Regions from separate parts of the Enterobacter sp. UPMP2060 genome, predicted to be linked through region 3. Evidence: predicted binding sites of a transcription regulator. Region 3 holds the regulator's gene; each other region holds the start of a gene.

Region 1 (3,280 bases), on a different contig from region 3:
GGCCTGTCGCCATCACCGCAAGCCCCAATGCTCCCAGTAAACCGGCATGGACGCGTTCAATTAAGTAACCTGCCAGCGGAGCCATCACCATGGTCGCCAGCGGCCAGGGGGTTAACAGCAGGCCGGTCTCCACTTCTGAACGGCCGACCACGCTCTGCAGAAAGAAGGGCAGAGAAACCAGGGCCAGCATTTGGGCGCAGAACGAGCAGACTGACGTGCAAATAGAGAGGGAAAAGAGGGGAATACGCAGCAGATCGACCGGCAGCAAAGGCACGGGGAGAGTGAGCTGGCGGCGAACAAAGAAGAAGCCGATCGCCAGCAGGGCGATGAGCTCCGCGCCGGTAAGCATCAGGGACTGTCCCTGCGCAAAGCCGCTCAGCGCTGTAATCAGCAGGCCAAAGGTCAGGGCATTCATCACCGCACTCGCCACATCGAAGCGCGGCATGGTGCTTTTGGGACCGTTAGCGGGAAGAAAGCGCAGGGCAAAGAATATAGCGACAAGGCCCAGCGGCACGTTAATAGCAAACAGCCATTGCCATGACGCAACGGAAAGGATCGCCGCCGCTATGGTTGGCCCGGCGGCTGAAGAGACGGCCACGATGAACGAGTTAATCCCCATGCCGCGCCCCAGATGACGCTGAGGATAAATTAAGCGGATCAACGCCGTGTTTACGCTCATGAGCGCCGCGCCGCCAAAACCCTGCGCAATGCGGGCAAGCGTCAGGGTATGCAGTGAATCTGAAAGGGCGCATAGCAAGGACGTGAAGGTGAAAACCACCAGACCGCACTGATACACCCGACGGTAACCGAACATATCGCCCAGGAAAGAGAACGAGAGCAGGGAAACCACAATCGCAATCTGATAGGCGTTAACGATCCATATCGAACTGGCGGGAGAGGCGTGCAGGTCGCTGGCGATGGTTGGCAGGGCAACGTTCGCGATTGCGCCGTCAAGGACGGCTATTGAGATACCAATAATGATGGTCGCTATAGCGCCATACCGCTGGGGTAAAGGCAGGCCATCGGAAAGGGTCTTTTCCATTAGGATTAAAAAAGCTCAGCGTGAAATTATTCTCAGGGTAACTATTTTAGCATTGTTACAGCCGCGATATGTCGCAGATTTGTAACGAAGTAAACGCGGATTGATTGCAGGTGACATGACGGGAACTTATAATAAAAACCGGTTCTGATTTTTATAAAACACTCTCTATGAGGTGGTAAATGGCTATTGCGGATTTGGATAAACAGCCAGATTCTGTTTCTTCCGTGCTGAAGGTTTTTGGCATCTTACAGGCGCTGGGGGAAGAGCGTGAAATAGGTATTACAGAGTTGTCGCAGCGCGTGATGATGTCTAAAAGCACCGTATATCGCTTTTTGCAAACCATGAAGTCGCTGGGCTACGTAGCCCAGGAAGGTGAATCTGAAAAATACTCTCTGACGCTGAAGCTGTTTGAGCTGGGCGCCCGTGCGCTACAAAATGTTGACCTGATCCGCAGCGCTGATATCCAGATGCGTGAGATCTCTCGCCTGACCAAAGAGACCATCCATCTCGGCGCGCTGGATGAAGACAGCATTGTTTACATCCATAAAATCGACTCCATGTACAATCTGCGCATGTATTCGCGCATTGGTCGTCGCAACCCGCTCTACAGTACCGCGATTGGTAAGGTTCTGCTGGCGTGGCGCGATCGTGAAGAAGTGAAGCAGATCCTCGAAGGCGTGGAATACAAGCAAAGTACTTCCCGAACCATTACCAGCACGGACGCGCTGTTAACGGTGCTCGATCGCGTACGCGAACAGGGCTATGGCGAAGATAACGAAGAGCAGGAAGAGGGGCTTCGCTGCATCGGCGTTCCGGTATTTGACCGCTTTGGGGTTGTGATCGCGGGCTTGAGTATCTCCTTCCCGACCTTACGCTTCTCCGAAGAGCGCCTGCATGAATATGTGGCTATTCTGCACACTGCCGCACGTAAGATTTCTGAACAGATGGGTTACCACGACTACCCGTTTTAACCTCTGCTCGTATAAAAAAAACGCCGCTCTGTTGCGGCGTTTTTTTTGCCAGTCATTTCACCGGCCGATTAGCCATTATCAATCACGACGGATGTCTTACGCAGGACCGGACAGTGGGTCAAGCCAACGATCCCGCTGTCCGTATGAAGATACTGCGCAGTGCTCACGCCCTGTGCTGTTAAATATTTACATTGAATCCCTAACCCGGCTGCGTTCTCGGTGCTTCCCACGAGCACACCGTAACCTGTGAGCAGAAGGCCAATCCAGACGATGGCCAGCGCAATAATTGTTCGAATGATGAAGCGCATCATTAACCTCTTTTGTCGTTGTTATCATAAAGCTAGCGTAAACGGTTTACACGATGAAACAAGTGCAGGATTCTGAAAAAAAGCGCGATGGCGGTACAGTTAGTCCTTGTTTAAGATAAGCGTGATAACCTCGTTACATCAGGTTTTTAGACGGAGTGTGGAGTGAAAAAAATACGCTGGGTAATTCTGATTATCGTGCTGATAGCGTGCGTGGTGTTATGGACGCAGACGATCAATGTGATGTGCGATCAGGATGTACAGTTTTTTAGCGGCGTTTGCGCAATCAATAAGTTTATTCCGTGGTAATACGCATTTTTTCTCAAGGTGATTTCCTTCCTTCGCGCCAGTGGTAAAATAGACGTTTTTATTGAGGTGGTGAAATGGGTGAGTTACTGAATTCAGGGCTGCTGAATATGGCATCCCTGTTGATTTCTTTGGTTGTTCTGCTTGTGGGCCTGGTCATCTGGTTTTTCGTGAACCGCGCCAGTTCCCGTACTAACGAGCAGATTGAACTGCTGGAAGCGCTGCTCGATCAGCAAAAACGTCAGAATGCGCTGCTGCGCCGTCTGTGTGAGGCTAACGAACCGGAAGAGAAAGACGCGCCGAAAGACGCGGTCGCTGAAGATAACAAAGACGAAGACGACTTTATCCGCCTGGTGGCTGAGCGTTAATCTTTTGTCCGGGAGGTGGCTGTGGTCTGGAAAAATCCCTGGTATGACCCCTCCCTGAAACATCACACTCCGAACGGTTTTTGTAATACCGATCCTGTCGGACATCAACCCGGCGACCTTGACCGTTGGCGCAAAGCGCGTAAAGAGGCCGGTTTACCGAAGCCACCCGCGCTGGGTTATGAAGACTTTATCCAACAGTGGTGGCAACCGGTTGAGCTTACGCAACCTCATGAAGATGGGGTGTGGTGGCTGGGACACGCGAGCGTGATGCTGCAGCTGGACGGCTAT
Region 2 (3,280 bases), on a different contig from region 3:
GCGCACCCGCATGTGTCTGAACACATCGTGGTCGTGCACAACGGCATTATCGAAAACCACGAACCGCTGCGTGAAGAACTTAAAGCGCGCGGCTACACCTTCGTCTCTGAAACTGACACCGAAGTGATTGCTCACCTGGTGCACTGGGAGCTGGAGCAGGGCGGTACACTGCGTGATGCGGTGCTGCGTGCTATCCCTCAGCTGCGCGGTGCGTACGGTACGGTGATCATGGATTCCCGCGATCCGTCCACATTGCTGGCCGCGCGTTCCGGTAGCCCGATGGTTATCGGTCTGGGCATGGGCGAAAACTTCATCGCTTCTGACCAGCTGGCGCTCCTGCCGGTCACTCGTCGCTTTATCTTCCTCGAAGAGGGTGATATCGCGGAAGTGACCCGTCGCAGCGTGACCGTCTTCGATACCAAAGGCGAGCAGGTGAAACGTCAGGAGATCGAATCGAATCTGCAGTACGACGCGGGCGACAAAGGCGCTTACCGTCACTACATGCAGAAAGAGATTTACGAGCAGCCAAACGCCATCAAAAACACGCTGACCGGGCGTATCAGCCACGGTGAAGTGGATCTGAGCGAGCTGGGCGCAAACGCGAACGAACTGCTCGGCAAGGTCGAACATATTCAGATCGTGGCCTGCGGCACCTCCTACAACTCCGGTATGGTTTCTCGCTACTGGTTTGAATCCCTGGCGGGCGTGCCGTGCGATGTGGAAATCGCGTCTGAATTCCGCTATCGCAAATCCGCGGTGCGTCGTAACAGCCTGATGATCACCCTTTCCCAGTCCGGCGAAACGGCGGATACGCTGGCAGCGCTGCGTCTGTCTAAAGAGCTGGGTTACCTGGGCTCGCTGGCTATCTGTAACGTTCCTGGCTCATCGCTGGTGCGTGAGTCCGATCTGGCGCTGATGACCAAAGCGGGCACAGAAATCGGTGTGGCCTCCACCAAAGCGTTTACCACTCAGCTGACCGTTCTGCTGATGCTGGTGGCGAAGCTTGCGCGTCTGAAAGGTGAAGATGCGTCCGTTGAGCACGACATCGTTCACGGCCTGCAGGCGCTGCCGAGCCGTATTGAGCAGATGCTGTCTCAGGACAAACGCATTGAAGCGCTGGCGGAAGATTTCTCTGACAAACATCACGCCCTGTTCCTGGGTCGTGGCGATCAGTATCCGATTGCACTGGAAGGCGCGCTGAAGCTGAAAGAGATCTCCTACATTCACGCTGAAGCCTATGCGGCTGGCGAGCTGAAGCACGGCCCGCTGGCGCTGATTGACGCGGATATGCCGGTCATCGTTGTGGCACCAAACAACGAACTGCTGGAAAAACTGAAGTCTAACATCGAAGAAGTGCGCGCCCGCGGCGGCGTTCTGTACGTCTTCGCCGACAAAGATGCCGGTTTTGTCAGCAACGACAACATGCATATCATCGAGATGCCGCATGTGGAAGAGGTGATTGCACCAATCTTCTACACCGTTCCGCTGCAGCTTCTGGCCTATCACGTTGCGCTGATCAAAGGCACCGACGTTGACCAGCCGCGTAACCTGGCGAAATCGGTTACCGTAGAATAATCCCTTCAGGCTCCACCTTCGGGTGGAGCCTTTTTATCCTGCCCGGCTTGTTTTTAATCAATCCTTTCTCGTTTTTAATAATGACATTTTGTCATCTTCAGCTACTTTTTTCAGTGTCACATAAAGAAAATATTTCTGAAAACCTCTTGTCATAAAAGCGGCTAACGCGATGAAAAATAAGCTTTCTTTTGCTTGTTTTTAAGTGAAATTTACGTTGTCATAAAACTGTCATAATTCGTACATTTATCTGTCACCTGTTTGTCCTATTTTGCTCATCGTAGCCACTAAACAACGATTTACGAAAATCTTGCAGGAGACATTATGAAAGTTATGCGTACCACTGTCGCAACTGTTGTCGCCGCGACCTTATCTCTGAGCGCGTTCTCTGTATTTGCAGAAGCAAGCCTGACTGGCGCTGGTGCAACCTTCCCTGCGCCGGTGTATGCCAAATGGGCGGATACCTACCAGAAAGAAACCGGTAACAAGGTTAACTATCAGGGTATCGGCTCCTCCGGTGGCGTTAAACAAATTACCGCGAACACTGTTGATTTCGGCGCATCAGACGCTCCGCTGTCTGATGACAAACTGGCTCAGGAAGGCCTGTTCCAGTTCCCTACCGTGATCGGCGGTGTGGTTCTGGCCATCAACCTGCCGGGCGTGAAGTCGGGTGAGCTGGTGCTGGACGGCAAAACGCTGGGTGACATCTACCTGGGCAAAATCAAAAAATGGGATGACGAAGCGATCGCTAAACTCAACCCAGGCCTGAAGCTGCCTTCTCAGAACATCGCCGTGGTTCGCCGCGCGGATGGTTCCGGTACCTCTTTCGTGTTCACCAGCTACCTGGCAAAAGTGAACGAAGAGTGGAAATCTAAAGTCGGCTCCGGCTCTACCGTTAACTGGCCAACCGGTCTGGGCGGTAAGGGTAACGACGGTATCGCCGCGTTCGTACAGCGTCTGCCTGGCTCAATTGGTTACGTAGAGTATGCGTACGCTAAGCAGAACAACCTGTCCTACACCAAACTGGTTTCAGCCGACGGCAAACCGGTTAGCCCGACCGAAGAGAACTTTGCTAACGCGGCGAAAGGCGCTGACTGGAGCAAATCCTTCGCGCAGGATCTGACTAACCAGAAAGGCGAAGGTGCATGGCCAATCACCTCTACCACCTTCATCCTGGTTCACAAAGAGCAGAAGAAACCTGAGCAGGGCGCCGAAGTGCTGAAGTTCTTCGACTGGGCGTACAAAAACGGCGGCAAACAGGCTAACGCCCTGGATTACGCCACCCTGCCGGACAACGTGGTTGAGCAGATTCGCGCTGCATGGAAAACCAACGTGAAAGACAGCAGCGGTAAAGCGCTGTACTAACAGGATATATTTAACGAAGATGGCGGGTGGCGCTGCGCTTACCCGCCCTACGGTTTAAGCTGTAGGCCCGGTAAGCGTCAGCGCCACCGGGCATATTCGTAAAAACGTCTCAAACAGAAGAGTAATTTATGGCTGCAACCAAGCCTGCATTTAACCCTCCGGGTAAAAAAGGTGACATGATTTTCAGCGCGCTGGTGAAACTGGCTGCGCTGATTGTGCTATTGCTGCTGGGCGGCATTATCGTGTCTCTGATTTTCTCCTCATGGCCGAGCATCCAGAAATTCGGTTTTTCCTTCCTGTGGACCAAAGAGTGGGACGCGCCGAACGACATCTACGGTGCCCT
Region 3 (3,280 bases):
GTAAGACTTCGACGGGTAAATCTTCCGTCAGCGCCTGAATTTTACGCTGCATATCGTGCAGGTAGTCGTCGGTGGTGATTTCGATATCCAGCCAGACGGGCGGGTTAAGCGCTGTTCCGCGCCACTGCTCAAGCTGGGCGGTAATGGCGGCAAGATCGCCCTTTAGCACCGCCAGCGGCTGGGTGACCGGGACCTCCAGCGTCTCGACGGCGTGAAGTTTTCCGTCGGAAAAGCTCACCAGATGGACGGATTTGGCCTTGCCCGTTTCGTCAAAGCTGAGCGAAATTGGCGAGCCGCAGTAGCGGATGTGCTCGCTGCCGCCGACGATCTGCGCCCGGTGAATATGTCCGAGCGCAATGTAGTCGGCTGGCGGGAAGTTCTGCGCCGGAAAGGCATCCAGCGTGCCGATATAGATGTCGCGTACGGCGTCACTTTTACTGGCCCCGACGGTGGTGAGATGCCCGGTCGCAATCACCGGAATCGGCTGGTCGCCGCGCAGGGCGCAGGCATCGGCGTGCTGCTGGTGATAATAGTCGGTGATGGCCTGCAGGAGATGCTGCTGTTTTTCCGCGCCCGACAGTCCCGCCTGACTTTGCACGATGTCCCGCGGACGCAAAAAGGGAATGGGGCACAGCACCGCCCCCGGCGTGCCGTCGCGTTTTTTCAGGATCTGCGGGGCGTGCCCGGCGCTGGCGACGACGGTGGTATTGAGAAATGCCAGGATGTCGCGGGATTCATTGAGCGTCGCGACGGAATCATGGTTACCGGCGACAATCACCAGATGACAGCCGGTTTGCTGCAAATTCACCACGAAGCGGTTGTACAGTTCACGCGCATAGCTGGGGGGCGAGCCGGTATCAAAGATGTCACCCGCCACAATAATCGCGTCCACCTCGTGCGTCCGGGCCGTTTCCAGCAGCCAGTTCAGGAAAGCTTCATGTTCAGCCGCACGGCTTTTGCTGTAAAAATTTTGACCCAGATGCCAGTCCGAGGTGTGAAGTATGCGCATAGCTGATCCGTGGCAAAAAAGAGAAAGCAGGATTATAAACGTTCAGAGACGGGAAAATAACCGCTGTAATAAAACAACGGTTTGCCCGTTATCGTGGTACTGTTTTTCATAAATCTGTCATAAATCTGACGCATAATGGCGCCGAATTACAAACTTGTAACTTAAATAAGATAAGACAGGGCAAAGTATGGCGAGACGTATTCTGGTCGTAGAAGATGAAGCTCCAATTCGTGAAATGGTGTGCTTCGTGCTCGAGCAAAACGGCTTCCAGCCGGTTGAAGCGGAAGATTATGACAGCGCAGTGAACCAGCTGAATGAACCCTGGCCCGATCTGATTCTGCTGGACTGGATGTTGCCCGGCGGCTCCGGACTGCAGTTTATCAAACACCTGAAGCGCGAGGCGCTGACCCGCGACATCCCGGTTGTGATGCTCACGGCGCGCGGAGAAGAAGAGGATCGCGTTCGCGGTCTGGAAACCGGCGCGGACGATTACATTACTAAACCGTTCTCCCCAAAAGAGCTGGTTGCCCGCATTAAAGCCGTGATGCGCCGTATTTCGCCGATGGCGGTGGAAGAGGTGATAGAGATGCAGGGGCTGAGCCTTGACCCCACCTCACACCGCGTCATGACCGGTGAAAATCCCCTCGACATGGGGCCTACCGAATTTAAACTCCTGCACTTCTTTATGACCCACCCGGAACGCGTTTACAGCCGCGAGCAGTTGCTGAATAACGTCTGGGGAACTAACGTGTATGTCGAAGACCGGACGGTTGACGTACATATTCGCCGCCTGCGAAAAGCACTGGAACTGAGCGGCCACGATCGCATGGTGCAGACGGTCCGCGGCACGGGTTATCGTTTTTCTACCCGTTTCTGAACAATGACAGGAGTGTGACGCGTGCTGGAACGTCTGTCATGGAAAAGGCTCGTCTTTGAACTGATCTTATGCTGTATTCCGGCCTTCCTTCTGGGGGCCTTTCTTGGACACCTGCCGTGGTTTCTGCTGGCGTCGGTCACCGGGCTGCTGATCTGGCATTTCTGGAACCTGCTGCGCCTCTCCTGGTGGCTGTGGGTTGACCGAAGTATGACGCCGCCGCCGGGAAGCGGCAGCTGGGAGCCGCTGCTGTACGGACTGCATCAGATGCAGATGCGTAATAAAAAGCGTCGCCGCGAGCTGGGAAGCCTGATTAAGCGTTTTCGCAGCGGTGCAGAGTCGCTGCCGGATGCCGTTATTCTGACGACCGAAGAAGGGACGATCTTCTGGTGTAACGGCCTTGCGCAACAGCTGCTGGGCCTGCGCTGGCCCGATGATAATGGTCAGAATATCCTCAACCTTCTGCGTTATCCCGAATTTACGCTGTATCTGAAAAAGCGTGATTTTACCCGCCCGCACAATCTGAAGCTCAATAATGGTCGCCATCTGGAAATCCGCGTGATGCCCTACAGCGATAAGCAGTGGCTGATGGTGGCGCGCGATGTCACCCAGATGCACCAGCTGGAAGGGGCGCGTCGCAACTTCTTCGCCAACGTCAGTCACGAACTGCGTACCCCGCTGACCGTGCTTCAGGGCTACCTGGAGATGATGCAGGAGCAAACGCTTGAAGGCGCGCCGCGTGAAAAAGCGCTGCACACCATGCGCGAGCAAACGCACCGGATGGAAGGGCTGGTGAAGCAGCTGCTGACGCTCTCGAAGATTGAAGCGGCGCCAACGCTCGCGCTAAATGAGACCATTGATGTCCCGATGATGCTGCGGGTCGTTGAGCGTGAAGCGCAGACGCTAAGCCACAAAAAGCATCACCTGACCTTTGAGGTCGACAATACGCTGAAGGTGCTGGGCAGCGAAGATGAACTGCGGAGCGCCATTTCCAACCTGGTGTATAACGCGGTGAATCATACGCCGGAGGGGACGAATATCGTGGTGCGCTGGCACCATGCCCCAACGGGGGCTGAGTTTAGCGTGGAAGACAACGGGCCGGGGATCGCGCCTGAGCATATTCCGCGTCTGACCGAGCGCTTTTACCGTGTGGATAAAGCGCGATCCCGGCAAACAGGCGGAAGCGGCCTGGGGCTGGCAATTGTGAAACACGCGGTGAATCACCATGAAAGCCGTCTCGATATTCATAGTACGCTGGGTAAAGGAACCCGCTTCAGTTTCGTTATTCCGGAACGATTAATTGCCAAAAAGATCGCCTGACGGCAGGCGTGTCATTTTACCTTTCCACGGGTCAGCGTCTGCTGGCCCGTTTGCTTTGCAGTCAAGCGAAACGCGGA

What was found. Region 3 encodes PhoB, which activates phosphate uptake and scavenging genes when phosphate is short. Its sites were predicted from a motif close to CTGTCATAAAACTGNCNNAT; they were not measured.
Region 1: a site for PhoB is predicted at 1,111-1,130, ahead of kdgR (DNA-binding transcriptional regulator KdgR). Genes of this name have one in related genera too.
Region 2: a site for PhoB is predicted at 1,790-1,809, ahead of pstS (phosphate ABC transporter substrate-binding protein PstS). Genes of this name have one in related genera too.

The regions. Positions count from the first base shown of each region.
Region 1 covers NZ_JBSKJQ010000003.1:392,731-396,010, reverse strand. Annotated here, with positions in the region: gene ACWKXN_RS10820 (MFS transporter) at 1-1,042, opposite strand, end outside; gene kdgR (DNA-binding transcriptional regulator KdgR) at 1,222-2,013, shown strand; gene ACWKXN_RS10810 (YobH family protein) at 2,082-2,321, opposite strand; gene mgrB (PhoP/PhoQ regulator MgrB) at 2,484-2,627, shown strand; gene ACWKXN_RS10800 (YebO family protein) at 2,702-2,992, shown strand; gene ACWKXN_RS10795 (MBL fold metallo-hydrolase) at 3,014-3,280, shown strand, end outside.
Region 2 covers NZ_JBSKJQ010000014.1:68,285-71,564, reverse strand. Annotated here, with positions in the region: gene glmS (glutamine--fructose-6-phosphate transaminase (isomerizing)) at 1-1,575, shown strand, start outside; gene pstS (phosphate ABC transporter substrate-binding protein PstS) at 1,897-2,937, shown strand; gene pstC (phosphate ABC transporter permease PstC) at 3,066-3,280, shown strand, end outside.
Region 3 covers NZ_JBSKJQ010000005.1:170,899-174,178, reverse strand. Annotated here, with positions in the region: gene sbcD (exonuclease subunit SbcD) at 1-1,009, opposite strand, end outside; gene phoB (phosphate response regulator transcription factor PhoB) at 1,197-1,886, shown strand; gene phoR (phosphate regulon sensor histidine kinase PhoR) at 1,908-3,203, shown strand.